3 regions of the Flavobacterium sp. GNP001 genome follow, and region 2 is predicted to be linked to each of the others. Evidence: riboswitches for the same ligand, from Rfam matches in the RefSeq annotation. Region 2 holds a riboswitch; each other region holds the start of a gene.
What was found. Region 2 has a riboswitch for S-adenosylmethionine ahead of ACXX8U_RS01070 (alpha/beta fold hydrolase). Riboswitches for the same ligand answer to the same signal wherever they lie in the genome.
Positions count from the first base shown of each region.

Region 1 (10,923 bases), on a different contig from region 2:
CGCCTTATGCGCACGCTATGTTTCAGTTTTTCTTGAGAAATCCGGATTGTCAGGAAATGGGACGTAGATTCTTTAAAATGTCATTTTCATCTTCAGATAAAGATACAGGATTGAGTTATTTGCACGATTTAGGTTCTATCTCCAAAAATTGTAAATGGCGAAACACGATTCAAAGTAATGTTAGGTGGAGGATTGGGTTCTCAACCAAGTCATGCGGAATCGCTTTCTGAATTTATTCCGGTAAACCAAATTATCCCAACAACCGAAGGTGTTTTAAGAATTTTTGATCGCTATGGCGAAAGAGCAAAACGTTTGAAAGCGCGTATGAAATTCCTAATCAAAGATTTGGGAAGAGACGAGTTTTTACGATTAGTGGAAGAAGAGAAAAAAGCCTTGTCTTACCAAACAGTTGAAATCGATACAACTGCTTTTGATGGTGAAATTCCAGCTCCTTTATTGGAAGCACCAAAAGTAGTAATCGAAGACACAGCAGCTTTCGAAGCTTGGAAAAAATCAAATGTAATCGCGCAAAAACAAGCGGGTTATGTAGCGATTGGAATCAAAGTTTTATTGGGTGATTTTTATACAGATAAAGCTAGAGCATTGGCAAAATTAATCAAAAATTATGCGGCTAATGAATTGCGTTTTTCTTTGAGACAGGATATTTTAATTCGTCACGTAAAAGAAGAAAACCTACCGTTTTTCTACCAAGAATTAGCCAAATTAGATTTTGTGGCTTTGGGTTACAATACCATTTCAGATATTACAGCTTGTCCGGGAACAGACACCTGTAATTTAGGAATTGCAAGCAGCACCGGAATCGCAGTAGAATTAGAAAGAGTTTTAGAAACGGAATATCCACAATACAGCAACAATCAGGAAATCACGATTAAAATCAGTGGTTGTATGAATGCTTGTGGACAACACAATATGGCCGAAATTGGTTTCCAAGGAATGTCAATCAATTCAGGGAAATTAGTGGCGCCAGCACTTCAAGTGTTATTAGGCGGAGGAAATTTAGGAAACGGAAACGGAAGATTTTCTGACAAAGTAATCAAAATTCCAAGTAGAAGAGGACCTGATGCATTACGTTTCATCTTAAATGATTTTGAAGCGAACGGAAACGGACAATCATTTTTGAATTATTATGATGCCAAAGGAGAAAAATACTTCTACGAATTTTTGAAACCATTAGCCGATTTGACTAATCTTACCGAAGCTGATTTTGTAGATTGGGGAAATGCTGATAACTACGTAAAGGCAGTTGGAGTAGGAGAATGTGCTGGAGTTGTAATTGATTTAGTAGCTACTTTGATATTAGAAGCTAAAGATAAAATGACTTTCGCACAAGAAGCTTTTGATGAAGGAAAATGGGCTGATGCAATTTATTTGGCATACGCAGGATTTGTAAATGGAGCTAAAGCATTGTTACTTGCTGAAAACCAAAAAACAAATCACCATGCAGGAATCATCGATTTGTTTGACACGGTTTTCATCGAAAGCAATAAAATCGAGTTGAACTCAACGTTCAAAGATTTAGTATACCAAATCAGAGCGAATGAGCCTTCTGCAGAATTTGCACAAAAATACATTCAAGAAGGAGTTGCCTTTTTTGAAAACGTAGAAAAATACAGAGCAAAAGATTTAGCTAATGCATAATATAGTACAACCCAAAGTAACTTTAGTAGGCGCTGGTCCATGGCGATCCGGATTTGCTTACTCTAAAAGGAGTAAAAGCACTTGCTGAAGCAAATGTGGTTTTGTATGATGCGCTGGCCAATGATGAAATAATGATTCATGCACCAAAAAATGCCATCAAAATATTTGTAGGCAAACGAAAAGGCTGTCATGAATATACACAAGACCAAATCAATCAGTTGATTGTTGATAATGCGCTTACCTATGGAAATGTCGTTCGATTAAAAGGTGGCGATCCATTTATTTTTGGTCGAGGAAGCGAAGAAATAGAATTCGCAGAAAGTTTTGGAATCCCTACATTTGTAGTACCCGGAATTTCATCATCGATAGCAGTTCCCGCTTATCAAGGAATTTCTTTGACAAAAAGAGGTGTTTCGGAAAGTTTTTGGGTAATTACAGGTACAACCTCTGATAGAAAATTGTCAAATGATGTGGCTTTAGCAGCGCAATCATCGGCAACTGTTGTTATTTTGATGGGAATGAGTAGAATTATCACAAATTGTTTCATTATTCCAAAAGGAATCCAAAGGAGAAACTCCCGTTGCGATTATTCAAAACGGAACTACTCCACAAGAAAAAATTGGAGTTGGAACGATTGACACAATCCAAGAAGTGGTAATAGAAAACAAATTAAGTTCACCAGCCATTATTGTGATTGGAGAAGTAGTCAAAGAAAGCAATAAATTGAAAGGGTTTTACGAAGAATTCATATCAAAAGAAATACAATAACATTGGAAAGGAACGAATTATATCCAATATTTTTAAAATTACACAACCTCAATGTACTTATTGTAGGTGGAGGAAATGTGGGTTTAGAAAAATTATCTTTCATGTTGAAATCGAGTCCGAATGCGAATGTTGAGGTAGTTGCCCCAAAGTTTTTACCAGAACTGGAAAGCTTGGCTGCAAAACATCCTTCGGTGCAATTAACCCATAAAAAGTTCAATCGCTGGATGCTTCGCAAACGCCACATGGTAATTGCCTGCACAGATGATTTAAAAGTAAATAAAAGAGTATACGATTTGTCCCGAAAAAGATTTCTGATTTGCAACATTGCTGATACACCGCCATTATGTGATTATTATTTGGGCGGAATTGTAACTAAAGGAAATGTTAAAATCGCTATTTCAACTAACGGAAAATCACCAACAACTGCCAAAAGATTACGGGAGTTTTTTGAAGAAATCATTCCGGACGATATCAATAAAATGGTCGAAAACCTGAATGAATATCGCAAAACGCTGAAAGGAAATTTCGAAGAAAAAGTTCAAAAGATGAATGAAATTACCGAGTCGTTGAAGAATAAAGAGCCAAGAGAATAGAATAAAGAGCAAAGAATTCGACTGATATTTATCATTTAAAATAGTAAAAATCAATCGTTAATTTGCAGTAAAATAGTTTAGCACAATTACATTATATAAAGAATAAAAAAATGGTTAAAACAGACATACTTATAATAGGAGCCGGACCAACAGGTTTATTTGCAGTTTTTGAAGCAGGATTGTTAAAACTGAAATGTCATATTTTAGATGCTTTGCCACAAGCAGGTGGACAATTATCTGAATTATACCCAAAAAAACCTATTTATGATATCCCGGGATTTCCGGAAGTATTGAGCAGGAGATTTAGTAGATAATCTAATGGAACAAATCAAGCGATTCGAACCAGGTTTTACACTCGGAGAACGTGCTGAAACAATTGAAAAACAAGAAGACGGAAGTTTTATTGTGACTTCAAATAAAGGGAAAAGATTTCATGCGCCAGTAATTGCTATTGCTGGAGGATTAGGAAGTTTTGAACCAAGAAAACCATTAATCGAAGACATTGAATTTTACGAAGACAAAGGAATTAAATACTTTATTAAAAACCCGGAAAAATTCAGAGACAAAAGAGTAGTGATTGCCGGAGGAGGAGATTCTGCTTTGGACTGGAGTATTTTCTTGTCGAATGTTGCTTCTGAGGTAACTTTGATTCACCGTAGAAACGAATTTAGAGGCGCTTTAGACTCTGTAGAAAAAGTACAGGAATTGAAGAACTCAGGAAAAATAAAAATGATTACACCGGCAGAAGTAGTTGGTTTAAACGGTGCCGAGCATTTAGAATCAATTGATATTGAAGAAAATGGAGCGCACAGAACTATTGCTACGGATTATTTTATTCCGCTTTTTGGATTAACACCAAAATTAGGTCCTATTGGAGACTGGGGATTAGACATTGAAAAAAATGCCATCAAAGTAAATAATGCTTTGGATTACCAAACGAACATTACAGGAATTTTTGCCATTGGTGACGTAAATACCTATCCAGGGAAACTAAAATTAATTCTTTGTGGATTCCACGAAGCCACATTAATGTGTCAGGCAGCCTACCAAATCATCAATCCAGGTAAGAAATATGTATTGAAATATACTACAGTTTCAGGTGTTGACGGATTTGACGGAACTCGTAAAGAAGCTCCAAAAGCCGTGGTGAAAGCCATAGTTTAACAACTTAGTACAAACTAGTTAAAAAATATAGCGCTAATACTTGCAAGTATTAGCGCTATGTCTTTACTTTGCACTGTTCATATATTTATTGAAAGTTATCACGAAAGGCGGAGGGAAAGACCCAATGAAACCTTAGCAACCCTTTATCTTTAAAGAAGGTGCTACATTCTACTTTATGCTGAACCAGTTTCAGTATCTAAGATAGATAACACACGAATACTCACTTAGTATTTCTCAAACCTTTTCTTGACAACATATCGATATTTAGCCTACTGAATTAATTTCAGTATCAGGAGCGAACAATTGGCGTTTTTTTGCCAATACCGTTCCCGCTTTCCGTTGCAATCTTTTACTTTTTTAACAAAAAAAGTAAAAGGATTTTCACTGTAATCGGGGCTAAAGAGCTTAAATAGTGAACTTTTGTAATTATTAATCAAAAGTGTGAATCCGATACTTATCGAGATTTACAAGAAATAAAAAGAAATGTCAAGTATTCAAGAAGCCATTAAAAAAAACATACTCATACTCGATGGAGCTATGGGAACCATGTTGCAACGCTACAATTTTTCTGAAGAAGATTTTCGAGGAGAACGTTTCAAAGATTTTCCGCATTCCTTAAAAGGGAATAACGATTTATTGTCACTAACGCAACCACAAGCTATCAAAGCAGTTCACGCAGCTTATTTTGAAGCAGGAGCTGATATTGTAGAAACCAATACGTTCTCAGGAACGACTATCGGAATGGCAGATTACCATCTTGAAGATTTGGTGTATGAACTCAACTACGAATCGGCACGAATTGCCCGTGAAGTAGCCGATGAATTCACAGCCAAAAATCCAGACAAACCTCGTTTTGTAGCCGGGTCAATAGGACCAACAAACAGAACGGCAAGCATGTCACCAGATGTAAATGATCCGGGATACAGAGCCGTAACTTTCGATGATTTGCGCATTGCTTACAAACAACAAGTTGAAGCTTTGATTGACGGAGGAAGTGATTTGTTGTTAGTAGAAACTATTTTCGACACGTTAAATGCTAAAGCAGCACTTTTTGCTATTGAAGAAGTAAAAGACGAACGCAATATTGATATTCCAATTCATGGTTTCAGGAACCATTACGGATGCTTCAGGAAGAACACTTTCAGGGCAAACCGTAGAAGCTTTTTTAGTTTCGGTTTCTCACATTCCATTGCTAAGTGTTGGTTTCAATTGTGCCTTGGGAGCTGATTTGTTGAAGCCTTATTTGCAAACTTTATCACAAAACACTTCGTTCAATGTGTCGGCGCATCCTAATGCAGGATTGCCAAATGCTTTTGGAGAGTACGATGAAACACCAGAGCAAATGCAAGCTTTCATCAAAGAATATTTAGACGATAATTTAGTCAATATCATAGGTGGTTGTTGCGGAACAACGCCAGAACATATCAAGTTGATTGCTGATATTGCGAAGGATTATAAACCAAGAGTATCAACAGCAACGATGTAAACGTAAAGATGCGCTTTACCGCGTCTGAATTATAGCCACGAATTCATTGTAATTATTGGGTTTGAGGCACAAAAAAATAAAAAATGGCACAAGCAGAAACTAGAAAAAACCTTGTATTATCGGGATTAGAGCCTTTAATCATTACGCCGGAAAGCGTTTTTGTGAATATTGGTGAACGAACGAATGTTACAGGTTCTAGAAAATTCCTTCGATTAATCAAGGAAGAAAAATACGAAGAAGCACTCAGTATTGCTAAAGAGCAAGTAGAAGGTGGCGCACAAATCATCGATATTAATATGGATGAAGGAATGCTGGATGGTGAATATGCCATGACAAAATTCCTGAATTTAATTGCTGCCGAACCAGATATTTCCAGAGTGCCAATCATGATTGACAGCTCGAAATGGGATATTATAGAAGCAGGATTAAAAGTAGTTCAAGGAAAGAGTGTCGTAAACTCTATTTCTTTAAAGGAAGGAGAAGAACAATTTATTCATCACGCTAAATTGATTAAGCGTTATGGAGCTGCGGCTATTATTATGGCTTTTGATGAGGTAGGTCAAGCTGACAATTACGAACGCCGAATAGAAATTTGCCAGCGTTTGCGTATGATATTTTGGTAAACAAAGTTGGTTTTCCTCCGCAAGACATCATTTTCGATTTAAATATATTCCCAGTGGCAACTGGAATGGAAGAACACCGCTTGAACGCATTGGATTTCTTTAGAGGAACCAAATGGGTTCGAGAAAATTTGCTAGATGCACACATTAGTGGTGGAGTAAGTAATGTTTCGTTTTCGTTTAGAGGAAATGATACCGTTCGGGAAGCGATGCACTCCGTTTTCTTGTACCACGCTATTCAAAACGGAATGACGATGGGAATAGTAAATCCTGAGATGCTTTCTATTTACGACGAAATTCCAAAGGATTTATTAGAACACGTTGAGGATGTAATCCTAAACCGTCGTGATGATGCAACCGAAAGATTATTGGATTTTGCAGAGAATGTAAAAGGAGATGTAAAGAATAATGAAAAAGCAGTTCAAGAATGGCGTTCGGGAACCGTTCAAGAACGAATTACCCACTCACTTGTAAAAGGGGTCGATGCCTTTATAGAACTAGATGTTGAAGAAGCACGATTGGCAGCTACAAAACCTATTGAAGTTATCGAAATTAACTTGATGACAGGAATGAATGTTGTAGGTGATTTGTTTGGTTCCGGTAAAATGTTTTTGCCACAAGTAGTGAAATCAGCGCGGGTAATGAAAAAAGCGGTGGCCTATTTGTTGCCTTACATTGAAGCTAGCAAACAAGCGGGTGACAAAAAAGGAAATGGAAAAATCCTGATGGCAACTGTAAAAGGCGATGTACACGATATTGGTAAAAATATTGTTAGCGTGGTGCTGGCCTGTAATAATTATGAGATAGTAGATTTGGGCGTAATGGTACCACCTGAAAAAATTATTGCAGCTGCTATTGAGCACAACGTAGATATTATTGGATTAAGCGGATTAATCACGCCATCACTTGATGAAATGGTTTATCTCGCCAAAGAATTAGATAGACGAGGGCTGAAAATCCCAGTAATGATTGGTGGAGCAACGACTTCTAGAGCACATACTGCGGTGAAAATTGCACCTCAATATAGAGAAACAGTAATACACGTAAACGATGCTTCGAGAGCCGTGACGGTGGCTGGAAGTTTATTAAATAAGGACAGAAAGATATACGCAAGCGATATTAGAGCAGAATATGATGCGTTTAGAGAAACATTTTTAAATCGTTCGCGTGATAAAAATTTCCTAACCATTGAGCAAGCCCGAAAAAATAAATTACAGTTGGATTGGGAGAATTTTACTCCTGTAAAACCCAATGTAATTGGAGAACAAACTATCGAAGTCGATTTGGATGTTTTGGTTCCTTATATTGACTGGACACCATTTTTCAGAACATGGGAATTGTTCGGGAAATACCCGGCGATTTTAACAGATGAGGTAGTAGGAGAGCAAGCAACTTCTGTTTTTGCAGATGCACAAGAAATGTTGGAAGTTATTTTGAAAGAAAAGAAATTGACAGCCAAAGGAATTTACGGAATTTTTCCGGCGAATCAAGTCAACGACGATGATATTGAATTGAGTGATGAAAACGGAAAACCATTGCAGACATTCTTGACGTTGCGTCAGCAATCACAAAAAACTAAAGGTGCTCCAAATATCGCATTGTCGGATTTTATTGCTCCGAAAGATAGTGGTAAAACGGATTATATGGGTGCGTTTTGTGTAACGACCGGTTTTGGGGTTGATGAATGGGCGGCTGAATTTGAAAGAGATTTGGACGATTATAATTCGATTATGGTGAAAGCATTGGCGGATCGTTTTGCAGAAGCTTTCGCCAATACCTTCACGAAAAAATCCGAAAGGAAATATGGGGATACGCTGCTGATGAAAATTTAACTACCGAGGCTATGATTGAAGAGGTTTATAAAGGAATTCGTCCAGCACCGGGTTATCCGGCTTGTCCTGACCATTTAGAAAAGCCAACGATTTGGAAATTACTAAATGTAGAACAAGAAATAGGAGTGACTTTGACGGAGAGTATGGCTATGTGGCCAGCCTCATCGGTTTCTGGATATTATTTTGGAAACCCGGAAAGTAAGTATTTTGGACTTGGAAAAATAAAGGAAGACCAAGTTATTGATTACGCTAAACGAAGAAGCGTTTCAACTGAAGTAGCCATGAAATGGTTGAACCCGAATATTGCGGATTAGAAATAGTTTAAAGTTGAAATTTTGTTTAAAGTTTAAAGTTTAAAGTTGTTCGAGAGAACCTTAAACCTTAAACCTTAAACTTCAAACTAAAGAAAATGAAAGTAACACAGCATATAGAAGCAGCTAAAGGAGAAACTTTATTCTCTTTTGAAATTATTCCGCCTCAAAAAGGCAAAAGCATTCAGGAATTATACGATAATATTGATCCGTTAATGGAGTTCAAACCGCCATTTATCGACGTAACCACTTCTCGCGAAGAGTTTATTTATGTTGATAAAGGCAATGGATTATTGGAAAAAAAACTTACCAGAATGCGTCCTGTGAACGCTTGGAATTTGCGCTTCAATCAAGCATAAGTACAATGTAGATACAGTTCCTCATGTGCTTTGCGGTCGTTTTATACAAAAGAAGAAACCGAATATTTATTAGTCGATTGTCATTATTTGGGAATTGATAATGTGATGGCTTTGCGTGGCGATGCGATGAAGGACGAGCAGTCTTTTGTTCCTAAACAAGGAGGAAATGATTTTGCTGTTGATTTGGTAAAACAAATTAACCAACTGAATTGCGGGAAGTACTTGCATGATGTGATGGATGTTGATAACAAAGCCAATTTTTGTATTGGAGTTGCGGGATACCCGGAGAAACATTTGGAATCTCCATCTTTAATTTCCGATTTGAAAAGATTGAAAGAAAAAGTAGATGCAGGTGCTGATTATGTGGTGACGCAAATGTTTTTTGATAATGCTAAATACTTTGAATTTGTTGCTAAAGCCAGAGAAATGGGAATTACCGTTCCTATTATCCCGGGAATTAAACCAATTGCAGTACAAAGACACTTACAGGTATTGCCACAAATTTTCCGAATCGACTTACCCGAAGATTTAATTAATGCTGTTGATCAATGTAAAAATAATGCGGATATTAGACAAGTAGGAATCGAATGGGCGATTCAACAATCGTTAGAATTGAAAGCAGCCGGCGTTCCAGTTTTACATTATTATTCAATGGGAAAATCAGAAAATATTAGACAAATTGCGAGTAAGATTTTTTAATTTTTAATCGTATTTCATAAAAAAAGCTCGTTTAAAATTGGATTTAAACGAGCTTTTTTGTTGTTGTAACTATTTCGTAATCTCTCTAAATACGGCCTCTAAATTTTTATTTTTCTGATTCAGCTGCAAGGTTTTTAAACCATTGGCATTGGCAAAATCAAAAACTGCCGGGCGCATGTCTTTATCCGCTTTGAAAGTCAATTCCCAAATCATATCGTGTGTATTTTTATAAGAAACAAGATTTTCGATTTTGGAAATAGCTTGTTCTTCTATTTTATAATCAAATTCTACTTCGATAACTTGTGCTGCATCTTCGGAAATTAAGTTGTCTAGTTTTTTATCGGTAACAATTTTGCCGTTATTGATGATAATCACGCGGTCACAAATCGCTTCAACTTCCTGCATAATGTGCGTAGAAAGGAAAACCGTTTTGTCTTTACCCACGTTTTTAATCACATTACGAATTTCCATCAATTGGTTTGGGTCTAAACCTGTAGTTGGTTCATCAAGAATCAAGACGTCAGGATTGTGCAATAAAGCATTGGCAAGACCTACACGCTGGCGATATCCTTTAGATAATTGCCCTATTTTTTTATGACTTTCGGTACTTAAACCGGTCAATTGAATTACTTCTTCGATACGGGATTTGGCTACTTTATAGACATCAGCATTGAAAGCCAAATATTCCCTCACATACAAATCCAAATACAACGGATTGTGTTCTGGAAGGTAACCAATAGAAAGTTGAACGGCTTTTTGTTGAGTGTTTACATCGTTTCCATTTACGATTGCTGAACCTTCATCGGCATTAATGTAGGTTGTCAATATTTTCATCAAAGTCGATTTTCCGGCTCCATTTGGACCTAAAAAGCCAACGATTTCTCCTTTTTTTATAGAAAACGAAATGTTATCCAATGCTTTTTGGGCACCGTAGCTTTTTGATATATTATTTACTTCTATTGACATGGAATTTTATTTGTTGCAAAAGTAAACAGAAAAAGCATTGATTTATTGTTTTTTGTAGCTCAATAGCTAAAAAGTCCTTTGTCAAAGTTTTACAAAGCGGGATGATATTCTGTTTTAGATTTATATATTTACCCTAAACTATATAGATATGAATTTGAAAAATACACAATCGGGCAGTTTCTTGAAAAATTACAAAAGTATTTTATTGCTACTTGGCGGAAGTCTGGCAGGAAGTATTTTGGGTTTAGTTTTTGGAGAAGGAGTAGAGGTGATTAAGCCTTTGGGCGATATATTTCTGAATTTATTGTTTACAGCAATTATCCCGTTGATTTTTTTTACGATCGCATCTTCGATTGCTAATTTATGAAAAATCAGAGAAACTAGGAAAATTGTTTGTCATTGTCATTGGAGTATTTTTAAGTACAGTACTGATTTCTGCTATTTTGATGATAGTTGGTGTATTGTT
Region 1 is NZ_JBTGUX010000014.1:7,032-17,954, reverse strand. Features, by position in the region: partial or broken gene ACXX8U_RS15135 (ferredoxin-like domain-containing protein) at 1-1,659, shown strand, start outside; partial or broken gene cobA (uroporphyrinogen-III C-methyltransferase) at 1,652-2,427, shown strand; gene ACXX8U_RS15125 (precorrin-2 dehydrogenase/sirohydrochlorin ferrochelatase family protein) at 2,430-3,020, shown strand; partial or broken gene ACXX8U_RS15120 (NAD(P)/FAD-dependent oxidoreductase) at 3,131-4,184, shown strand; SAM riboswitch class I at 4,277-4,396, shown strand; partial or broken gene ACXX8U_RS15115 (homocysteine S-methyltransferase family protein) at 4,668-5,670, shown strand; gene ACXX8U_RS15110 (dihydropteroate synthase) at 5,754-6,293, shown strand; partial or broken gene ACXX8U_RS15105 (vitamin B12 dependent-methionine synthase activation domain-containing protein) at 6,263-8,436, shown strand; partial or broken gene metF (methylenetetrahydrofolate reductase [NAD(P)H]) at 8,532-9,491, shown strand; gene gldA (gliding motility-associated ABC transporter ATP-binding subunit GldA) at 9,561-10,457, opposite strand; partial or broken gene ACXX8U_RS15090 (dicarboxylate/amino acid:cation symporter) at 10,606-10,923, shown strand, end outside.
Region 1: it holds a riboswitch for S-adenosylmethionine, as region 2 does, so the genes downstream of both, ACXX8U_RS15115 (homocysteine S-methyltransferase family protein) here and ACXX8U_RS01070 (alpha/beta fold hydrolase) in region 2, are expected to answer to the same signal.

Region 2 (10,923 bases):
GTCATTTTGCAAATCTCCCGATAATTCTCCTATATAACGCAACACGTGATTGGGCTTTTGATCGACTTTTATTTTTGCATAAATAGGATCGAACTCCGTCAATTTATTCAAAAACTCTCCTACATCTCCGCTACGCAAATGTTCTGGAATTAAATTTTGAATCGCAATTTCTTCAAACTCATTTTGCAAGTCTAATTCTCTAGCCAAAATCAATAATTTTCGTCCTACATCATTTCCGCATAAATCCTCTCTTGGATCTGGCTCGGTATATCCATTATCGATGGCTTCTTTTAAAATTTCGCTAAACGGCACGTCTTTGGCCGAAAAATTATTGAACAAATAACTCAATGTTCCCGAGAAAACTCCTTTAATCTTTGTGATGTTTTCACCAGAAAGGTGCAACAATTTAATAGTATCAATCAACGGCAATCCTGCTCCAACATTGGTTTCATAAAGGTAGGTCTTTTGGTTTTCCGCCAGAACTTTTCGTAATTTTTTATAAAAACTATAACTTAAAGTATTGGCTACTTTGTTTGACGAAATCAAATCGAAACTATTTTCTACTAACGAAATATAATTCGAAACAAAATCAGCACTTGCCGTGTTATCGATCGCTATCAAATTCTCTAAATGATGCTCATTTGCGTAGGCAATCACATCATCAATTTTATACGAGAATCCGTTGGTTTGAATTTCGTTTTTCCAGTTAGGTGTCACGCCGTTTTTATTCAAAAGCACATTCTTAGAATTGGCAATGGCAAATACATTCAATTTGATATCTTTTCTTTTTTCGATGGCTGCTGCCGATTCTAAAATTTGATTAATCAAGGTACCGCCCACCAAACCGTGACCAAAAACAGCAATATTTATTTTCTTGGCTACGCCAAAAATCTCTCCGTGAATCACATTTAAGGCTTTGTGCAATTGTGATTTTTTAACAACCAAACTCACATTCTTACCAGTCACCGTATTATTGAAGAGAATCGGAACAATTTTATTCTTGATTAATGCGGTGTAAGGCTTGTGAAACGTACTTAAATCCTGCCCGATAATAGAGATGACAGCAACATCATCAGCCACAGTTATTTTATTGACATCTTTCGAATAGAAATCATTTTCGAATTCCTTTTCCAATTCAATCATGGCAGTAGTAGCTTTGTCAGCAGCCACAACCAAACCTATTCCACGCTCTGATGAACCTTGCGAAATGATACTTACACTGATATTATTGTCGCCCATTACTCTAAAAATTCGAGCATCGACACCTGTTTTACCAAGCAAACCTCTTCCTTCCAGATTGACCAAAGCCACATTTTCAAGAACCGAAAGCGTTTTAATTCCCTCCTTGTTAGAATTCGAAGTAATTAAAGTGCCTTTATTTTCATGATTGAAAGTATTTAAAATACGTAGCGGAATGTTTTTTTCTAATAACGGAATGATGGTTTTGGCGTGCAAAATAGTAGCTCCAAAATTAGCAATCTCATTCGCCTCATTAAACGATAGATGATCAATTTTCTTAGCATCGACAACTAAATCAGGATTGGCAGTATAAATTCCGTCAACGTGTGTGTAATTTTGTAATTCTTCGGCATTTAAATAATTGGCAATCAACGAAGCGGTGTAATTACTCCCGTTTCTACCTAAAGTTGTAGTATCATTATTGGTCGTAGAACCTATAAAACCCGTGATTATATTAACCGTATTTTCCGTGTTTTGCTTAAAAAAAGCAACTACATTTTTCTTCGAAAGTTGTTCTAAGGGTTGTGCATCACCAAATTTAGCATCGGTTTTTATCAATTCACGCGTATCGGTAAAACGAGCATGGATTCCTTTTTCTATCAAGATTGCCGTAAGTAATTTTGCCGAAAGCAATTCGCCTTTAGACAAAATTTGGTCTTTAATTTTTTTACTGTAATCGCCAATCAGACTTACACCTTCAAACAATTTTTCTAAAATAGTAAACTCCTCAGACAAATCAACAGCATGATAAACATCTTGCTGGTATTTTTTAAAATCTTCAAAAAGTGGCTTGTAATCTCCGTTTTGAGAAGCAATGGTTAAAATTTGTTCCAATTCATCTGTTGCGTTACCACGTGCCGAAACCACAACTGCAATTTCTTCGCCTTGCTTTACTTTGTCTGTTATTATGGCAACCACCTTATTTAATCCGTCACCATTTGATAACGATTTACCTCCAAATTTTAATATTTTCATTGTGTTGTGTGTTTGTAGCTTAGAATAAATCTTGAAGCAAATTGTGTAATTGTTTGTATTCTATCAAAAAAGCATCGTGTCCGTGAATGGAAACTATTTCTTGATAACTGACGTTTTTATTTAATTTTTGTAGTTGCTCAAAAGTGATTTTGTTTTCATTGGCTGTAAAAAACAAATCCGAATTGATTGCGATGATATGAATTTCTGCCGTTACAGCTTCGATTGTATCTTCAAATGATGACCGATTGCGAGTGACATCAATAGTTTTCAGTAATTGATTCATCATTTTATAGGATGCCAATTGAAAACGCTGTTGCAATTTTTCGCCGTGATGCAACAACCAACTTTCAACATTAAAAATGGCTAACTCCTCATTAGTGGTTCGCTGAAATTTTGCCGTAAATGATTCTGGAGTTCGGTAACACAACATCGCGTGTGCGCGGGCATCTTGAATGGGTTTAGACGAATTATTCAGAATTTGTTCTTGCAAAAAACAATTGGCAATAAGCCAGTCTGTCGCTTTCCAATCGGTTGCAATAGGAATTAATTTTTGGGTTATTGTTGGTTCTAATGCGGCCATTTCCCAGGCAATTCCACCACCTACAGAACCTCCAATAATAGCATAAAGTCGTTCTATTTTAAGAAAACGAATCCCTTCAATAAAAATTCTAGCGATGTCTCTTGCTGTAAAATCAAGATGATTTTCAATTATAGCGCCATCAAATCCATTTCCAGGAACGTTAAAAGCAAGTACGGTATATTTGGTAGTATCGATAGTTTTGTTAGCGCCAATTAGGTCATTCCACCAACCGTTATCGCCCACCACCTGTGAATTTCCGGTTAGCGCATGATTGACCAAAACAAGGGGAGCTGTATGCAAAGGCAATCCAAAAGCTTGATAACTTAAGTTTAGAGCAACATAAATTGCACCTGACTCCGTGGTGAAATTGTGTAAAGTAATAGTTGTTGGTTTATTTTCCAATTTCAAATCTGTTATAATTAGGACTTGTGTTTGGAAATATTAGAAAGAAAGCTAGGTGTTATCTAGACAAATTCTTAGTGTTATCTTTCCACGATGGGCGTGGTAGAATGCAGCACCTTCTTCGATAAATCGAAGGGTTGCTAAGGCTTCATCGGGTCTAATCCCTCTGCCTTTCTTTATAACATTTCAATACTGTTGTGAACTTTGTGAGTGCAAATTAAAGATTAATTTCGGTAACCACCAAATTTAAATACGCAATCGATTTTTGTACGTCGCAAAGTAAATTACTTTGGTACAAACATTAAAAACATAGGAAGTCCTGACAAGGTAACTTAGAACAAAACCATTTTTTTACCTTGCCAAAACAACCTTTTTAATTACTGGGTTACAAATATTTTTAACCTGAAAAGCTATTGCCTTAAATAAATAACTCTTCATTCTCTTGAGAATACATTAAAAAAAGTAATGAATTTGGGACTAACTTTTGAGCAATTGCATCATTAGTTACGAACTCAAATCGTGGGTGAATTAAAACATTTACAGCTTCAACTGCTTTGATTTTCTTGTTTCGAAAATTGAACTTTCGTAAAAAACGAAACGGATCTGATAAACTTCTTTTTGTTTTCATACTATTGGTTGTTAAAATGTTACTCTTGTTTTTCTGTTCATAAATTTCTTAAAGCAAAAAACCCTTTTAGATGTAAATCCAAAAGGGTTTTAAGTAGTTTGTACTTATTATTATCCTTGGGATTCACGAATAGGGAGTGCCAAATGCGGCTTTTGCAACGCAATGCATCGAAATTTGGACTGACTGTTTTATGTAATTATTTAAAACGTATTGATTCATCTATTGTTTGTGTGATATTCGAATTTCTCAAAAAAAAAGCTTCCTTGTTCAGGAAGCTTTAGTATATAATTTTAAATTAAAATTATGCTATAAGCATCCCTCAGGAATTTTCCTGTGCGACTTTATGCGAAAAGCAGATTGAAATTTTCATTTTGTTTTGATTTGAAAGTCAAATATGCAACTTAATTATGACAAAAACAAGAGCGTCAAGGAATTAATTCAAATTATTTTCAAAAAACATATTAAAAGGGCCGATTTTTTATCGGCAAAAAAAAGTTAAGTTTAATTTGCAATTCAAAATGGTTTCATACCTTTGCACCCAAATACAAGAGGAAAAATTTGAACTGATTGCAACCTCTTCATAATGAAATAAATTCATTGTGAATACTGAATAATTTTCAGTAAAAAAATGCTAAAGCAGGAACTCTCCTTTAGACCTTTTCAGCAATTATTTTTTCTCGCTTAATTTTATAAAATAATAAAACTTATGGCCTATTTATTTACGTCAGAATCTGTGAGCGAAGGACATCCAGACAAAATTGCAGATCAAATTTCAGACGCATTAATTGATAACTTTCTAGCATTTGATGCTGAATCAAAAGTAGCTTGTGAAACTTTAGTAACTACTGGTCAAGTTATTTTGGCCGGAGAAGTTAAATCAAATACATACTTAGATGTGCAAAATATCGCACGCGAAGTCATTCGAAAAATTGGTTATACAAAAAGTGAGTACATGTTTGAAGCTAATTCATGCGGTATTCTTTCGGCTATTCACGAACAATCTGCTGATATTAATCAAGGTGTTGACAGAGCAAGCAAAGAAGAGCAAGGCGCTGGTGACCAAGGAATGATGTTTGGTTATGCAACTAACGAGACTGAAAATTACATGCCATTGGCACTTGATTTGTCACACAAATTATTGCAAGAATTAGCTGTTTTACGTCGTGAGAATAACGAAATCACCTATTTACGTCCTGATGCTAAATCACAAGTAACTTTAGAATACAGCGACGATAACAAACCAACTCGTATTGATGCGATTGTTATCTCTACGCAACACGATGATTTTGATGAAGAAGCTGCTATGCTTGCTAAAATCAAAAAAGACATTATCGAAATATTGATTCCTAGAATTATTGCTAAAAATCCTGAACATGCTCATTTATTTAACGATGCCATTCAGTACCACATCAACCCAACAGGGAAATTCGTAATTGGAGGACCTCACGGAGATACTGGACTTACAGGAAGAAAAATCATTGTAGATACTTACGGAGGAAAAGGAGCTCACGGTGGTGGTGCTTTCTCTGGAAAAGACCCAAGTAAAGTAGACCGTTCTGCTGCTTATGCTACTCGTCATATTGCCAAAAACTTAGTTGCAGCGGGTGTTGCTGATGAGATTTTGGTACAAGTTTCATACGCAATTGGTGTGGCTAAACCGATGGGGATTTTCATCGAAACTTATGGAACTGCAAAAGTGAATTTGACTAACGGTGAAATCGCTAAAAAAGTAGAAGCTATTTTTGACATGCGTCCGTACTTCATCGAACAACGATTGAAATTAAGAAACCCAATTTATAGTGAAACTGCTGCATACGGGCACATGGGACGTACTCCTGAAACCGTAACTAAGACTTTCTCTGCTCCTGGTGGATTAACAAAAACCGTTGAAGTAGAATTGTTTACTTGGGAAAAATTAGATTTTGTAGATCAAGTAAAAACTGCTTTTGGATTGTAAAAAATTCAAAGCATAGTTAATAAAAAAAGGGGATTTAGTTGTTGCTAAATCCCCTTTGCTTTTTAAGCTAAATGAAGTTTACAAATTGTACTTCACTATGAAAGTTACAAATCGAGGTAAGATGATATTTTCATTGGCATTAAAACCATTTACACTAAATGAGTTGTTCAATCTTGAACGGGTGTTCAAAAGGTTATTCGCCTGAATGCGGTATTCAAACTTTGCATCTTTCTTGATGTAGTTCAAACTAGCAGTCATGATTTCAAAATCGTTTGATACACCATTAGTTTCATTTTTAAATCGGTTAAAGGCGTAGTCCCAATTAACATTCAATCCATTCAAGAAATAATAATTCAACTTTACTGTTGGAGTTTGTGTGGTGAATTTATTAGCTGCTTGCTCTGAAAAATTCACGCGGTAACCCAAATCTACGTTTGGATATTTTTTGAATTGCGTTGCAAAAGCCAGGTTGTACGCATGATTTACATTCTCGATTCCTTGAATAAATTCTTGAGTCACTCCGCCTTGGACTCTTCTATTTAATACAAAATTGCGATTCCATCCTGCATTGGCTCCAGCAGTAACTTTATAATACTTTTTGAAGCTTTTAGAGTAAAACAAATTTCCGTTTAAATTTTCATTCTCAGCATCTAAATTCAAACGGTCCGAAGTAGAATAAATACTTTGGAAAGAAACTCCATTAACCACTGGATCTTTGGTAGTTGTATAACTGATGTTTGCAAAAATCGTAGTAAAATTATACAAGTTGTACTTCGAATAATTCAAACGGTGACTCGTAACTAATGAATTTTCTAATTGCGCATTTCCTCGTGACAAGCTGTTAAAATTGGTAAAAATAAATCCTTCAACCAAAGCATTTACATCATTAAAGCCGTTACGCATGTTAAAATTGTAGGTTACATTTTCTGATTTCTTCAAATCCCAACGTGCAAACATATCAGGCAATAATCTAGTGAAATTAAGTTTGAATGGCGATGCAAATTGCTCGTTTGAAGTGTTGTATTGGTGTAAAGAAAAACCAGGATTAAAAGTAAACCTGCCTTTGATAAACTTATAATGCAAACCTATAAAAGCATCATTAAATAGGTAACGCACATCATTATTATAAGCTGCTTGCTCCACTGGATTTACTGAATTATCTTGAAGAATTTGCAAAATACTCGAATTGTACGATTGGTAAGCATTCGTATTTCCAGCAGTTACATTCAAGATACTTTTGTTAGAAATTTGATAAAAATAGTCAACTTTTGCATCTAACTTATTCGTTTTTACGAAACGAGATTGCTGTATGTTTAGGGCATTTTCATTTACAAAAACCGCACTTGGATCGTTCGGGTTTGTTGAATTTGCATTTTGGTATGGATTTACCGAAAGTTGTGGATTGTAAAAAGGATCTTCATCCTCATATTGATGTTGCATTTCTAACACCCAAGTTGACTTTGGATTTTGCGTATAAAACATATTCAAACTCTGATTGAACGATGCTGGCGCTTGCTTTTGAAAAGCAATTACGGTATTATTATTAGTTACCGTATTCCCGTTAGAAGTAGAGGTGAAATTAGTTTGACTATTATCTACATCTTGTTGGTCATTTTTTCTAAAAAAAGCATCGTAATCCAGTTGAAAATTCTCATTGGCTTTGTATTTTGAACCAAACTTAGAGATGAAGGCATTGTTGCGAGATTCGGTATTGTTTTTTCTGTTTTCTAAAGTCGCAATATTGGTGGTATTCGGTTCAAAAATTCCGCGTTCTGAATTGGTAATGGACTGATTGAATGTTGCTGAATACGCCGCAAATCCTGATAAAGTCCATTTTTTAGAAACCGAATGATTGATGTTGATCGTTCCAAATTTATCGCTCGCTTTGGCCACATTATCGCCACCGGATAAACCAAAAAAGTTTCGATTAAGAGATAATGAAGTACCGTTGCGCCCAATCGTGTTTCGTGCTCCTCCATTTATTCTGAAAAAATCAGCCGAAGTCAATGAAACTTCGCCAATGTTATTAAGGTTTACAATAGAGTTGATGCTTGTTTTTGGCGAATAATAAAACAATTTTGGGTTAAAAATATACCCTTTATCATTTGCCAAACCACCACTTACATCACCAAACCAAAATTTATCTTTACCTTTTTTAAGTTTGATATTAATTGCAATATCGTCATTATTGTTTTCGAGGCCTTTCATTTGCGACACCTCGTTAAAATTACGAAGTACTTGCACTTTATCAACTGCATCAGATGGAATATTTTTTGAACCCAATTTCGTATCGCCCTCCATAAACGGTTTTCCGTCTACAAAAAGTTTAGTCACTTTTTTTCCCTCTACTTGCACTTGACCGTCTCCTGTAACTTCAAAACCTGGTAGTTTTTTAAAAACGTCTTCTAACTTGCGTTCTTCTCCGGTTTTAAATGAATCCGTATTGTACACAATGGTATCTCCTTTTATAGAAACTGGCATCTCGCGCACAATTTCTACACCATCAAGTTCGATTCCACCCGCTTCCATGGTGATGTTTTGCACCATATTTTGAGTAAGTGTAGCAACAGTCACTTCCTTATTTTGCATGCCCAAATAACTTAGTTTTAAAACATAAGTTGTGTTCGGTTTTAGGTTTAAAATAAACTTGCCTTTATCAGTTGTAATGGCGTAGGCATCCATTGCTTTAGTCGTTTGGTTCACTGCCATTACGTTGGCCATTTCTAGAGGACCCGATTTAGAATCAGTTACGAGACCTTCTAATTTTATGTTTTGGGCATAAGAAATAGAGACCGCTACCAAGGCGATAAATACTAAAATTTTTCTCATTATATTTGATTGTATAGCTACTGTAGTTGGTATTAATTTCCGAAACGTATTTGCATGCCGCCATTTCCTCCGCGACCTTGATTCATCTCTCTCCACTCTTCCATTTTTTTCATCACAGCATCGTCATAATCCTTTTGAGAAACTACTTTTCCTTTGGTGATAGGTTTAATTTCAACCTTATCTTTTGGGTTTAAAACTACTTTTGAACACAAAATAGTGGTGCGTCCGTCATTAACTTCCAAAATTAATCCTGGCAAACCCCAATAACCTTCAGGTCCTTGGCTCACTGGGATTTCGGGCGTATACCATGCCGTGATCACGATTTCTTTTGGTACCTCAACAGCATCCAAGAAATTGGTTTTTTTCTCCTCAGCAGGTTTTGTACTATCTTTTATTTCATTTTGTTCTTTTCGTGGACGCATGTTTCTAAAATCAGTAGCACTTGGTTTTTTGATAGCGGTTGCTTTGTAACAAGTATAGCCACCAATTACACGAGTTTCTGCCTCCATTTTCCAATTCAAACTAGTTAAGGAATCTTTTACCATAAATTCTTTTCCCATAAACTCTTTGTCGTTGCTGTATTGTTTGTCTTTTACGTTTTTGTAATACGTTCCGCCACCACCGGCAAAACTTGACATCATACGAAAACCACCACCTTGAGCCGAAGCCTCTAGTTTTTCTTCTTCTTTATAGATAGAAGCCGTCTTGTTAAAGTTGAGAATAAATGTTTTCTCGAACATTTTTTTCATGCGTTCCTCAATCATTTTTTGCATATCAGGCGTCATATTTTTGTTGCCTTCCAAACGAGTTTTCATTTCAGAAGTGCTGGTTTTACTCTCGTATACAGCCATTCCTTGAAACTCCTGCGCTTGCAACCCCAGGAAAGAGGCGATAGCGATTACTACAGTGTAAATTAATTTTTGCATTTTGATGGTTTTTAATAGATAAGAGTGAAAAATACTATTTTTGTTACAATGATACTGTTAAATAAATACTAAGACAATTAATAGGGACTTTGGTTTAACCGTACTTTTACCTTTATGAAAAAATTAGTTTTTTTTATCCTATTTTGCTGGGCAACAATTGGTTTTTGTCAAAATCAAAATCCAACAATCACCAAATTGAACACTGTTGAATTAGATGCTGATGAATTTCTAGGATACGATTCGTTGGGATACCTCTATTACATAAAAAACAATGTACTTTCTAAAAAAAAGGCTTCAGAATATTACAATTATAGCAATATTGCGCTGGGAAAAATTAGCGCTGTTGACTTGCAAAATCCTTTAAAATTGGTGCTGTTTTACGAAGACTTCAATACGATTGTTACGGTAGACAATCAGTTGAATGAAACTCAAAAAATCAACTTCTCCGAAAACGTCTTCCCTATTGTGGTAACTGCTACAGGTCTTGCTGCACAAAATCAGCTTTGGGTTTTTGATAGCAATACGCAGCAATTGGGTTTGTTTGATTATTTAAAAAACACGTCTAAAACACTCGCGGTGCCATTTGTGGATCGTATAAAATTTTATAGCTCGGACTTCAATACTTTTTATTGGCTGGACACTAAAAATAATTGGTTCAGTTGTGATTTGTTTGGAGCCGTTACATCAATAGGAATTATACCTGATTTTGATTATCTCGCGCTAATAAATTCATACCAATATATTTATGCCAAAGATGGCAAAGTAATATTTACTGATTTAAAAAAACAGCAAAATACAACCCTTGAAATTTCTGAAAAAACGTTTGTAAAAATATATTACAAGGACCAAATTTTATCTATTTTTACACCATCAGGAATTAGCAATTATAAAATCATAATACCGTAATGCACATAGCAATAGCAGGAAATATAGGCTCAGGAAAAACAACCTTAACGCGCTTACTGGCCAAACAATTTAAGTGGGAACCGCATTTTGAAGATGTAGTTGACAATCCGTACTTAGATGATTTTTACCATCAAATGGAACGTTGGTCGTTTAATTTACAAATCTATTTCTTGAACAGTCGTTTTCGTCAAGTAATGCAAATTCGCGAAAGCGGTAAAAAAATCATCCAGGACAGAACCATTTATGAGGATGCGCACATTTTTGCGCCCAATTTATATGCTATGGGTTTGATGACCAATCGTGATTTTCAAAACTACACTTCTTTGTTTGAATTGATGGAATCAACTGTAAAGGCGCCTGATTTATTGATCTATTTGCGTAGTTCCATTCCAAATTTAGTGGGTCAAATACACAAACGAGGTCGTGAATACGAAAATTCAATTTCTATAGAATATTTGAGTCGCTTGAACGAACGCTACGA
Region 2 is NZ_JBTGUX010000001.1:271,283-282,205, reverse strand. Features, by position in the region: gene thrA (bifunctional aspartate kinase/homoserine dehydrogenase I) at 1-2,214, opposite strand, end outside; gene ACXX8U_RS01070 (alpha/beta fold hydrolase) at 2,234-3,196, opposite strand; SAM riboswitch class I at 3,274-3,381, opposite strand; gene ACXX8U_RS01065 (hypothetical protein) at 3,615-3,824, opposite strand; gene metK (methionine adenosyltransferase) at 4,531-5,781, shown strand; gene ACXX8U_RS01055 (carboxypeptidase regulatory-like domain-containing protein) at 5,860-8,610, opposite strand; gene ACXX8U_RS01050 (GLPGLI family protein) at 8,643-9,536, opposite strand; gene ACXX8U_RS01045 (hypothetical protein) at 9,651-10,442, shown strand; gene ACXX8U_RS01040 (deoxynucleoside kinase) at 10,442-10,923, shown strand, end outside.

Region 3 (10,923 bases), 1.2 Mb from region 2:
TTTCCCAAGAGCGTTCCAAGCAGCAAAGTACTTGCGATAAAAACCACTGTAATTCCAAAACTAGCCGAACCAGCAGTTACAACATGTTTTAATTGCATTCCGAAACCCAAACCAACAACGGATATCTGTAACAACCATTGGATTATTTTTGGAGAGAAAATAGCGATCGGATTTCCGAAAAAATGAGTAATCACTATTCCGAGTAACAAAGCTATTGCCGGACTAATAAGCCCTGTTGTACAAACAAGTAAAACAATAAAAAAGATAATGCTAGCCAATTTATTTTGTGCTAACAATTCTCTTAATATGACTATTGAATTGGATTGTACTTGAGTTTTCACGATTTTGTATTGAAAATGACAGTACAAAGGTGCGACGATTGTTTTTGTTATACCAATCGTATCTTGTAATCTACTATAACTTTAAGTTATAATAACTCAAGATTTTCTGTGCCAAAACATCAGCAAGTGAATGTGTTTTTCCTTGTAAAGTAATTATATAAAAAAAGCGTTCAATAGCAAAACGATCTAAATCAAGTAAATACAATTCTTTATTCTGCAACTCCTTTTGAATAGCGTGAATAGATATGAAAGCCACACAGTTTGAATTCATAAGATACGATTTGATGCTCTCCGTGCTTCCTAATTGCATTTCTACTTGCAAATCGGATAGTTTTACACCCAAAGCTTTCAACGCATCATCTATAACTTCAAGTGTTCCAGAGCCTTGCTCGCGCAATAAAAACCGCATTTGTTTCAAATCATCAATTCCTATTGTATCACGCTTGGTTAATGGGTTTTTACTATTACAAACCAAAACGAGTTCGTCCTTTAAAAATGGAGTATATTTGATTAGTTTATTCTTAGATTTTCCCTCAACAATTCCGATTTCAATTTCTTGCTGAAGCAAGGCGGTTTCCATCTGTTCCGTATTTCCGTTCCATAAACGAACCTGAACATCTTGTAGTTTTTGATGAAATTGAGCCAAAACGGGCGGAATAATATATTGTGAAACGGTTGTACTCGCTCCTACTCGTAAAACACCGGACTGTGTTTGCAGCAATGCGTTCATATCAAAGTCGATTTCACTGTAAATATCAAAAATGTTTTTTACATGTTTCAAAAGGACATTTCCAGCGGCTGTAATGGCAATTCGCGATCCATTGCGTTCAAAAAGTTTGATTTTATGATACTCTTCTAACTCCTGAATGTGCTTCGAAACCGCGGGTTGGGTGATAAACAATTCGGCAGCAGCTTTTGTAAAACTCAAACGTTGCGCTACGGTATAAAAAACTTTGAGCCTAAAATCCATATTTTTTAGTTTTACAACATGCCATTGTATTTACGAACGAGCCATTCAATACCAAGTAAAAGTGCAATAACGACCAATAACCACACCCAGTCTAAAAGTGGTGATTTAACAACTATTTCTTTTTGAGTTGTTTGGTAATCCTTATTTTCTAACAAAGTTTGAATAAGCTTGTCAACCTGATTCGGAAAAAATAACTGTCCTGAAGTTTGCGATGCCAATTGAGACAATCTTTCAATATCAGCGTTAACAAATTGTTTTTCGATATCAAAATCAATAATTTCTAAACTGCTACTGTAGGTCGTATTAGAGTTGAGTTCTTTTACCGTAAACTGATAGGTTCCTGCTTTCAAGCCATCAAGATTTACCTTGTATCCGTTTGCCGCTTTCAACAAATCATAATTCGTTTGCTGTTTTGTTTTTTTATTCAGCAAGCTAATCGTTAAACGTGCTTTGTCATCGGCTTCATAATTTTTATTAAAATATTGGGCACTAATAACAATTGATTCTCCTGCATTGTAAAACCTTTCATGATCTACAACTAAAGGCTTTTTGGCTGCTTTTGATCCTAGATACTGAATAATTTTATCGATAAAACGGTCGTATTTTTCGAATGATTTTTCTTTTATGTGCGATTGTAAACGCCACTTCCAACTATTTTCACCTAGTAAATAAGCCGTGCGTTGGTTTTCATTTTCAGCAAAAGCCAATAGTGGTGCATTAGTGTTCATTACTCGTATTTTTGACGAAAGTAAAATTTCAAGACCCGCTTTAGGTGTTATGGTACCAAATGCATTTTGTAACGGAGGAAACGCATCGAAACCGATATCATCAGTAGCAAATAAATTAAAATCAGTATTCAAAACGCTCAAATAATCTTCACTTTGGCCACTCATTTTAAAATTCAAATCATTTTGCTGTTGATTCAAAAAGTTAAAATCGGTTGCCATCCCTGTCACTACAAAACTACTAATCTTAGCATTTTTAGCACCTTCAAAAACACTTTTAAAAGCAGCAGTTGGTTGATAAAAAATAAGAATATTATAATCGCGTAAGTTGTTAATTTGATTAGGTTTAACTACTGTTACTTTGCGCTGTGCATTAGATTCAATTGCTCTTTTAAAAGCACCAATATCCGGATGATCAATAGCCGATACAATAGCTATCGCTGTTTTTTGATCTTGTACTTCAACTGCAAAATTCTTTACGTTATTGTATTTATTTTTTTCAGTTAAATTCGAACTTATTTTGGCTTGATACATCTGCAATCCCACCTTATCTGCAGGTAAAAGCAAGTTCAAAGTGGCAGTATTTTTTGAAGCAGAAAAAGAAACGCTTTGTTTAACTACAACATTATTCCCTTGCGAAATGGAGAAACTAGCCGTGACATTTTGCTTTCCTGCATATTGCAAAAACACTTCTACAGGAAATTTATTCTTGTAAAACGCATACTTATTGGCATTCAATTGACTAATTTTTAAATCCAAATAGGTTGTTGTATCACCAACAGCTACAGGATATACTTTGTTTTGCGGATCGAATTGAAATACGTAGTCACTTCCCGAAGTCTGATTTCCATCAGTAATCAAAACGGTAGCAAAAGTTTTGTTTTTAAAATTACTCTTCAAGTTTTTAGCAACCACATCTATATTACTTTGGCTTCCTTTAAAATCTAGCTTACTAAAAGGCTCCATTGTATTAGAAAATTGAAAAGATTGTATTTCAAACTTTTCTTGTAATGCTGCGTTATCTTGCAAAGCTTGCATTGTTCCTTTGACTTGTTTGGTAGCTTCTAAAAAAGAAATCGAGCTCGAATTATCGGCCACAATTGCCAAAGGAGTTTTAAATAACTCTAAGGTTTTACGAGTTACGATCGGATTTATCAAAAGCAATAAAATACCAAAAAGCGATAAAAAACGCAAAAAAGCCAAAAACCAAACTGTTTTAGTTTGATTTTTGGCTTTAAAAATATACTGTAAATACGACAACACCCCAGCAAGTATCAAAGATAAAAGTATCAATAGTATTGTGTTTGTTGTCATTTATTCTTTTTTAAAAGATTTGAAGAATTTACAGCTTATAGTATGTTTTAAAGTTTAAAATTCAGTCAATCTTTGAATTTTAAAACTTTTAATGACGTTTTAAGTCAACATTCCGCCACATACATTAAGTACCTGACCAGTTACATAAGCACTCATATCCGATGCAAAGAAAAGACAAGCGTTTGCAACATCTTCAGTAGAGCCACCTCTTTTTAACGGAATTCCATCTCTCCAACCTTTTACTACATCTTCGTTTAACTTTGCAGTCATTTCAGTTTCAATAAATCCAGGCGCAATTACGTTACAACGAATATTTCTTGATCCTAATTCTAAAGCAACTGATTTCGAAAAACCAATTACACCCGCTTTTGAAGCCGCATAGTTCGTTTGTCCCGCATTTCCTTTCACACCAACCACAGAACTCATATTAATAATTGATCCTGCGCGTTGCTTTAAAAAGGTACGTTGAATGGCTTTTGTCATATTAAAAACCGATTTCAAGTTCACATCCATAACATTGTCAAAATCCTCTTCAGACATACGCATCAACAAATTATCTTTTGTAATTCCTGCGTTGTTAATCAATACGTCAACCGTACCAAAATCAGCCAAAACTGCATCCACAAACGTTTGCGCTTCATTAAAATCCGCTGCGTTTGATTGGTATCCTTTTGCCTTGATGCCCAATGCATTTAATTCGTTCTCCAAGGCCATTGCCGACTCTACTGATGAACTGTATGTAAACGCAACATTAGCGCCATGTTTTGCAAAAACTTCTGCAATTCCTTTTCCAATTCCGCGACTTGCGCCTGTTATAATGGCAACTTTTCCTTCTAGTAATTTCATAATCAAAAATTAGTTATTTTTTATTCGAAGCTATTCCTGCTATTCACTGCAATCTTTTAGGTCCGCTATCGCGTACCCAAAAGGATTTCCGTTGCTATCAGGGCTAAAAACGACTTGCCAAATATATACTATTTCCTTTTTTAAAAAAAATTTAGGCTTGATTATGAACAATAATTTTTACAATTATACCTTCAAAAAACGGTAGGCTAGTTTATCCCAAAAAGCAGCATAAATAGCAATCAATGTAAATACAAGTAAAAAAAAATGATACCATGCATTACTCAAAATATCAAGAAAATCTAATTTGCCATTGGCATAACTCAGTATCAACAAAATTTGAGCTCCATAAGGCAATATTCCTTGAATGACGCATGAAAAAATATCTAAAATAGTAGCTGACTTTTTAGCGCTCAATCCGTACTCATCATTAATTTCTTTTGCAATAGGCCCAGTAATCACAATTGAAACGGTATTGTTAGCAATAGCTAGATTGGCAAAACCTACTAAAACTCCAATACCTGTTTGTGCTGATTTTTTACTTTTAATTCTTTTTTTAATCTGGTTTAAAACCCAAGTAATACCTCCAGCTTTATCAACCATAGCAGCTAATCCTCCTGTTAGCATCGAAAGTAAAAAGATATCGGTCATACTCGTAAATCCCTCATAAATTTTCTGAGTAAACTCCATTACCGTAAATGAATCGTTATAAAAACCAATCAAACCTGCAATTATAGTCCCTAGCAATAATGTATAAAATACATTAACACCCACAACGGCAAGAACGATTACCAAAACATACGGCAAAATAGCCCACAAAGAGTAATCATTTTTAGCAATATCGACAGCAACAACATCTGAATTAAAACCCAAATAAAAGAAAATTAAAATAGTTACAATGGCTGCCGGAAGTGCTATAAACAAGTTGATCTTAAATTTATCTTTCAAATCACAACCAAGAGATTGAGTAGCAGCTATTGTCGTATCTGAAATCATTGATAAATTATCCCCAAGCATAGAACCTCCTAGTAAAGCACCTGCTATTAATGGCATTGAAGCACCACTTTTATCAGCGAGCGATATCGCAATTGGTCCAATTGCAACAATAGCCCCAACTGAAGTTCCTGTAGCAGTAGATAAAAACGAGGCTATCAAGAAAATCCCTAACGGAAAATAAGCCACATCAATAGTACTAATCCCTAAATTTACTACGGCATCTACACCACCCATTGCTTTACTCACCACGGCAAAAGCACCAGCGAACAAATAAATCAAGCACATCGTCATTATTTTACTATCACCACAACCAGCAATTAAAGTATCTACTTTATCGTCAGTTGATGTTTTAAATAATATAAATGCGGCAATAATACCTACCAATACGGCAACTGGTGAAGGAAATGCATAAAAATCGTCTAGTAAAATACCAGCACCCAAAAAAGTAAAAATAAAAATAAATAGCGGAATCAAAGCATACGGATTTCCGGATTCCTTAGTAAAATTTGTCATAAAAATAATTTTAAATTAAGTGTTATGACGAAAAACAAAGCTGGTATTGGGAATGTAAACAACATTTTTTCCAAAGGATTTGGCTTATCGTTTTAGCACCTTGCTTGTTGTTGCAGGTTGCTATCCCTTTGCAGGATTCGTGATAACGGGTGCAAAAATACACAATCTATTACAATATTTGCAAACAAATGCTTTAAAATTTGATAATAAAAAAACGCTACCCGAAAAAGGTAGCGTTTGTACTTAATCTAAAATGCTAAATTTATTAGAAAGCAACATTCCATCTAGGCAGCCTTCCGTTTTCATCCAAAAATGATTGTAAAACTTGACCTTCTACAGCAGTTGGAATTGATTTCACTTCATTATTAAAAGTCTCATACCAAACTACTTCAAGAGCAGATATAGCTTCTTTTTTCATTTGAGCTGGCCAAGAATATTTTCTTCCTGTTTTTGCAAATTGGTGACCTTCGACAATTTTATCGAATAAACCGCCATTTTTTATTTTCAAAGCGCCGTTATTTTGAACAGTCCCCGTAGAACCAACCATAATTAATTCTTTCTCGTCACCTACTGCGTAAACTAAAAACACGCCAGATCCTTCAGAAGCATTACAAACTTGCTCTAAACTATCATCAACATTAAATAAAAATTGATTGGTAACCGTGAATTTTTCTAATTCTTTGTACATATATGTTATTTTTAATGGAATAGATTTTCACAAAAAAAGACCTCACAACATCGTGAGGCTCACTGAAAACTATTCGTATGTTTTGTTTTTTATTAAAATAAAAACTTGGATGCAAGATTTTTTAAATAAAGTGCAAAGATATTTCTTTAATTCAATTTACAACAAAAAAAGCCCCACAAAATGTGAGGCTTTTTAATATTTAAATTTCAGGTGATTATCCTAAAATTTCTTTTACTTTTTTACCAATTTCAGCTGGTGAATCAACAACGTGAATTCCATTGTCTCTCATGATTTGTTTTTTAGCAGCAGCTGTATCGTCAGATCCTCCAACAATTGCACCAGCGTGACCCATTGTTCTTCCTGCAGGAGCTGTTTCTCCAGCAATGAATCCAACAACTGGTTTGCGGTTACCGTCAGCTTTTATCCATTTAGCAGCATCAGCTTCTAATTGACCACCAATTTCACCAATCATAATGATTAATTCTGTCTCAGGATCATTCATTAACAATTCAACTGCTTCTTTTGTAGTGGTTCCAATAATTGGATCTCCACCAATACCAATTGCAGTAGTAATTCCTAATCCTTGTTTTACAACTTGGTCAGCTGCTTCATAAGTTAAAGTACCTGATTTAGAAACAATACCAACTGTACCTTTTTTGAATACAAAACCTGGCATGATACCAACTTTAGCTTCACCTGGGGTGATTACACCTGGACAGTTTGGACCAATTAATCTTGCATTTCTTTCTTTTACATAAGCATTAGCTTTAATCATATCTGCAACTGGAATTCCTTCAGTAATTGCAATAATTACTTTAATACCAGCATCAGCAGCTTCCATAATAGCATCAGCAGCAAAAGCTGGTGGTACAAAAATGATACTTGTATCAGCACCTGCTTGATCAACAGCATCTTTTACAGTATTAAATACCGGACGATCTAAATGACTTGTTCCACCTTTTCCTGGAGTAACACCACCTACAACGTTTGTACCGTATTCAATCATTTGAGAAGCGTGGAAAGTACCTTCGCTTCCTGTAAAACCTTGAACAATTATTTTGGAATCTTTATTAACTAAAACACTCATGATATATTTTTTATGTAGTTTTTAAAATCGTTAGGCAAAAATAGGTTTTTAGGGGCAAAGTTTAAAACAAAAGCAATAAAAATCTCAAGAGAATTTTATTTCACTTCATTGATGTTTTTATTTTGGTAGGGATAATTATAGTAAACAAATATATTTTTAATATTTGGGTATTTCTGATTGAATCGATCTTTCATAATTTTAAACACTCTCTCCTCGGGGTAAACGGGTACTTTTAATTCCTCTAAAGCCCAGGTGTTGGTATTAATAAGGTAACTACCATTGCAAAAGATATCGTTTTTTAATTTTGATCTCCTTTTCTCCAATTCAGGGTATTCTTGAATTTTATCTACACAAATTGAAAGTGTTTTTGTATTTCCAGAATATAAATTAAAAGAAAGATAATCATCCCAATGTCCAAAAAAAGACAAAATTGGCATCAATACAATAACCACTAAAACGCTTATATTACGAATATTGTTAAAGAATAATAATGTAATATTTGAGAATCCCTCGTGATAAAAAAGAATCAGAACTAACCCTAACATAACCAAGTTCCATGGAACTATTATTATGTTGTAATTCAATCCTAATGGTCCAAAAAGCAATAATATGAGCAAATGCATTAAAATTGCGAGAATCGCACAGTTTTTTTTATTCCGAAAAAATAAAATACCAACTCCAATAAATATTTCCATGGCAGGGAAAATCAATCCGAAATAATGTACAAAAGGATTCTTTATCAATCCATCTGAAATATGCACGATTTTTCTCAAAATAATACTATCCCAAAAAATATATAGAAAACTTCCACTAAACTTATGAAGGCCACTGAAAACATAAGTTACGGCAATTAACAACCCCACCAATGATAGAAAATGTTTGCTATTTCTTGAAAACAGAAAAAAAATCAAGGTTAAAAGATATTGATATTCCCAAGGCTGCCATCGCATATAATCTAAAAGACAAGATGCAATCTCTAAAACAATGACAGCTAATACCAAGTGTCTTTTTAAAGGATAAAAGAAAAGGCCTCCAATAAGTAGTAAGGAAATAAAAAATGTAATGAAGTGGACTTGATTCGAAAACTGTAAAAAGTTAAATACAGGAATTACAGGAAAATATCGATCCGAGATCCAAACTTTGAATGAGATAATTTTACCAATAAACCAACCGATCGAAACAATTTTGAATAAAATTACCTCTTTTGGGTACTTAAATGTATGGCAAGCCAATTGCATTTAATTATGATAATTGACTCATTTGATAGCCTCGAAAAAGTTTATTATCTTTTATTTGCCAAATAACATTAAAATGAGCTAGTAACATCTCTTCTCTGGGATTTTCAATAGTTTTTACAAAATGTGAGTAGCGTAATGACACCAAATCATTCTCAGACAAAATATGGCTAATGCGTACCTTTGAACGCACATAAGCTTTACTTAATTCATCGGATAATTGCACTAGTGCATTGTAATCTAACTCAACAAAACCTTTACTACTATTCCACTCCACTACCACTTCTGGGTGAAGAAAATCTTTAATGACCGCGCTATCAATTAAGGCATCCGACTTATAAAACTTTTGAACTATCTCTTTTACAGACATATTATTTTAGTTTGTTTAAAATTTCTGGAATCTTTTTAATATGAGCTAATTGTTTCAATTTTTCTCGGGATTCTTCTATCGGAGTACCAAAATAGGACCTTCCACCTTCAACTGATTTGGTAACTCCCGTTTGTCCCATAATTACCGCCTTAGCGCCAATAGTAATGCCGCTAGTAGTACCAACTTGTCCCCAAATAGTAACTTCGTCTTCAATTATAACACAACCTGCAATTCCGGTTTGCGAGGCAATCAAACATTTTTTACCAATAACAGTATCGTGTCCAACGTGTACTTGGTTGTCTAACTTAGTCCCTGCACCAATAGTTGTATCGCCAGTAACACCTTTATCAATGGTACATAAAGCGCCGATACCAACATTATCCTCAATAACTACGCGACCTCCCGATATTAACTGGTCAAAACCTTCTGCACGTTTTTTGTAATAAAAAGCGTCTGCTCCTAAAATGGAACCTGCATGAATGATTACATTATCACCGATCACAGTGTGATCATAAATAGTAACGTTGGGATGAATCAAACAATTTTTACCAATTATAACTTGATTCCCTATGAAACAATTTGGCTGAATTACAGTCCCTTCTCCAATTTTTGCAGAAGAAGCAATAGCAGAATTAGTTGCTTGAAAAGGCTTAAAATACTTTGTCAATACATTAAAATCTCGAAAAGGATCATCAGAAAGCAAAAGTGCTTTGCCCTCCGGACAGTCTACTTTTTTATTAATTAGAACAATTGTAGCGGCCGATTGCAAAGCCTTGTCATAGTATTTTGGATGATCCACAAATACAATATCACCAGGTGTAACAACATGAATTTCATTCATACCTTGTACCGGAAAATTGGCGTCACCAATAAACTCACAACCAATTATTGCAGCTATTTCTTGTAAAGCGTAAACTTTTTCGAATTTCATCTAATATATCTTTAATAAAAAGCAAATTAGGTTTTCAATTTTAGTGAATCATAAAAAGAATTCACGAAAATAGAAAACCTAAATTAATTACTCTTTTACACGCTCCATGTAAGAACCTGTAGCAGTCTCAATTTTAATTTTGTCTCCTTCGTTGATAAACAAAGGTACATTTACAGTAGCGCCTGTTTCTACAGTTGCAGATTTAGTGGCGTTAGTTGCTGTATTTCCTTTGATTCCTGGCTCTGCGTAAGTAACTTCTAAAACAACTGATGCTGGCATATCAACAGATAACGGTAAATCAGTTTCTGTATTAATACTTACCATTACATTTTCGCCCTCTTTTAATAAATCTGGTGAATCTAAAATGTTTTTGTTCAAGGAAATTTGCTCAAAAGTCTCTGTATTCATGAAGTGAAACTGCTCTCCCTCTGGATACAAAAATTGAAATTTATGATTTTCTACACGAACTTCGTCAATTTTATGCCCTGCAGAAAAAGTGTTATCTAATACTTTTCCGTTAGTCAAACTTCTTAATTTAGTTCTCACAAAAGCAGGACCTTTACCCGGTTTTACGTGTAAGAATTCGATAATTTTATAAATATCGTTGTTGTATTTAATGCACAATCCGTTTTTAATATCTGATGTAGTTGCCATTTTGGTATGTTTAGCTATTATTTTGAATATAACAGCGGTTTATATTTGTTTCTAATTTTTAATAATTTCCTGAGTAGCCTTTCATTACTCCTCGTGATGAATTTCGAATAAAATCAATGATTTCATCGCGTTCTGGCGTCGCTTCCATTTCTGCCTCAATGATTCCTAATGCTTGTGTTACATTATAATTCTTTTGATACAAAATACGGTAGATTTCTTGAATTTCTCTGATTTTTTCAGAGGTAAATCCACGTCT
Region 3 is NZ_JBTGUX010000001.1:1,472,389-1,483,311, forward strand. Features, by position in the region: gene ACXX8U_RS06260 (YeiH family protein) at 1-341, opposite strand, end outside; gene ACXX8U_RS06265 (LysR family transcriptional regulator) at 415-1,311, opposite strand; gene ACXX8U_RS06270 (hypothetical protein) at 1,323-3,350, opposite strand; gene fabG (3-oxoacyl-[acyl-carrier-protein] reductase) at 3,450-4,196, opposite strand; gene ACXX8U_RS06280 (Na+/H+ antiporter NhaC family protein) at 4,380-5,702, opposite strand; SAM-I-IV-variant riboswitch at 5,757-5,853, opposite strand; gene ACXX8U_RS06285 (hypothetical protein) at 5,968-6,390, opposite strand; gene sucD (succinate--CoA ligase subunit alpha) at 6,605-7,477, opposite strand; gene ACXX8U_RS06295 (hypothetical protein) at 7,573-8,478, opposite strand; gene ACXX8U_RS06300 (nuclear transport factor 2 family protein) at 8,720-9,082, opposite strand; gene ACXX8U_RS06305 (UDP-3-O-(3-hydroxymyristoyl)glucosamine N-acyltransferase) at 9,084-10,013, opposite strand; gene efp (elongation factor P) at 10,101-10,667, opposite strand; gene lpxA (acyl-ACP--UDP-N-acetylglucosamine O-acyltransferase) at 10,726-10,923, opposite strand, start outside.
Region 3: it holds a riboswitch for S-adenosylmethionine, as region 2 does, so the genes downstream of both, ACXX8U_RS06280 (Na+/H+ antiporter NhaC family protein) here and ACXX8U_RS01070 (alpha/beta fold hydrolase) in region 2, are expected to answer to the same signal.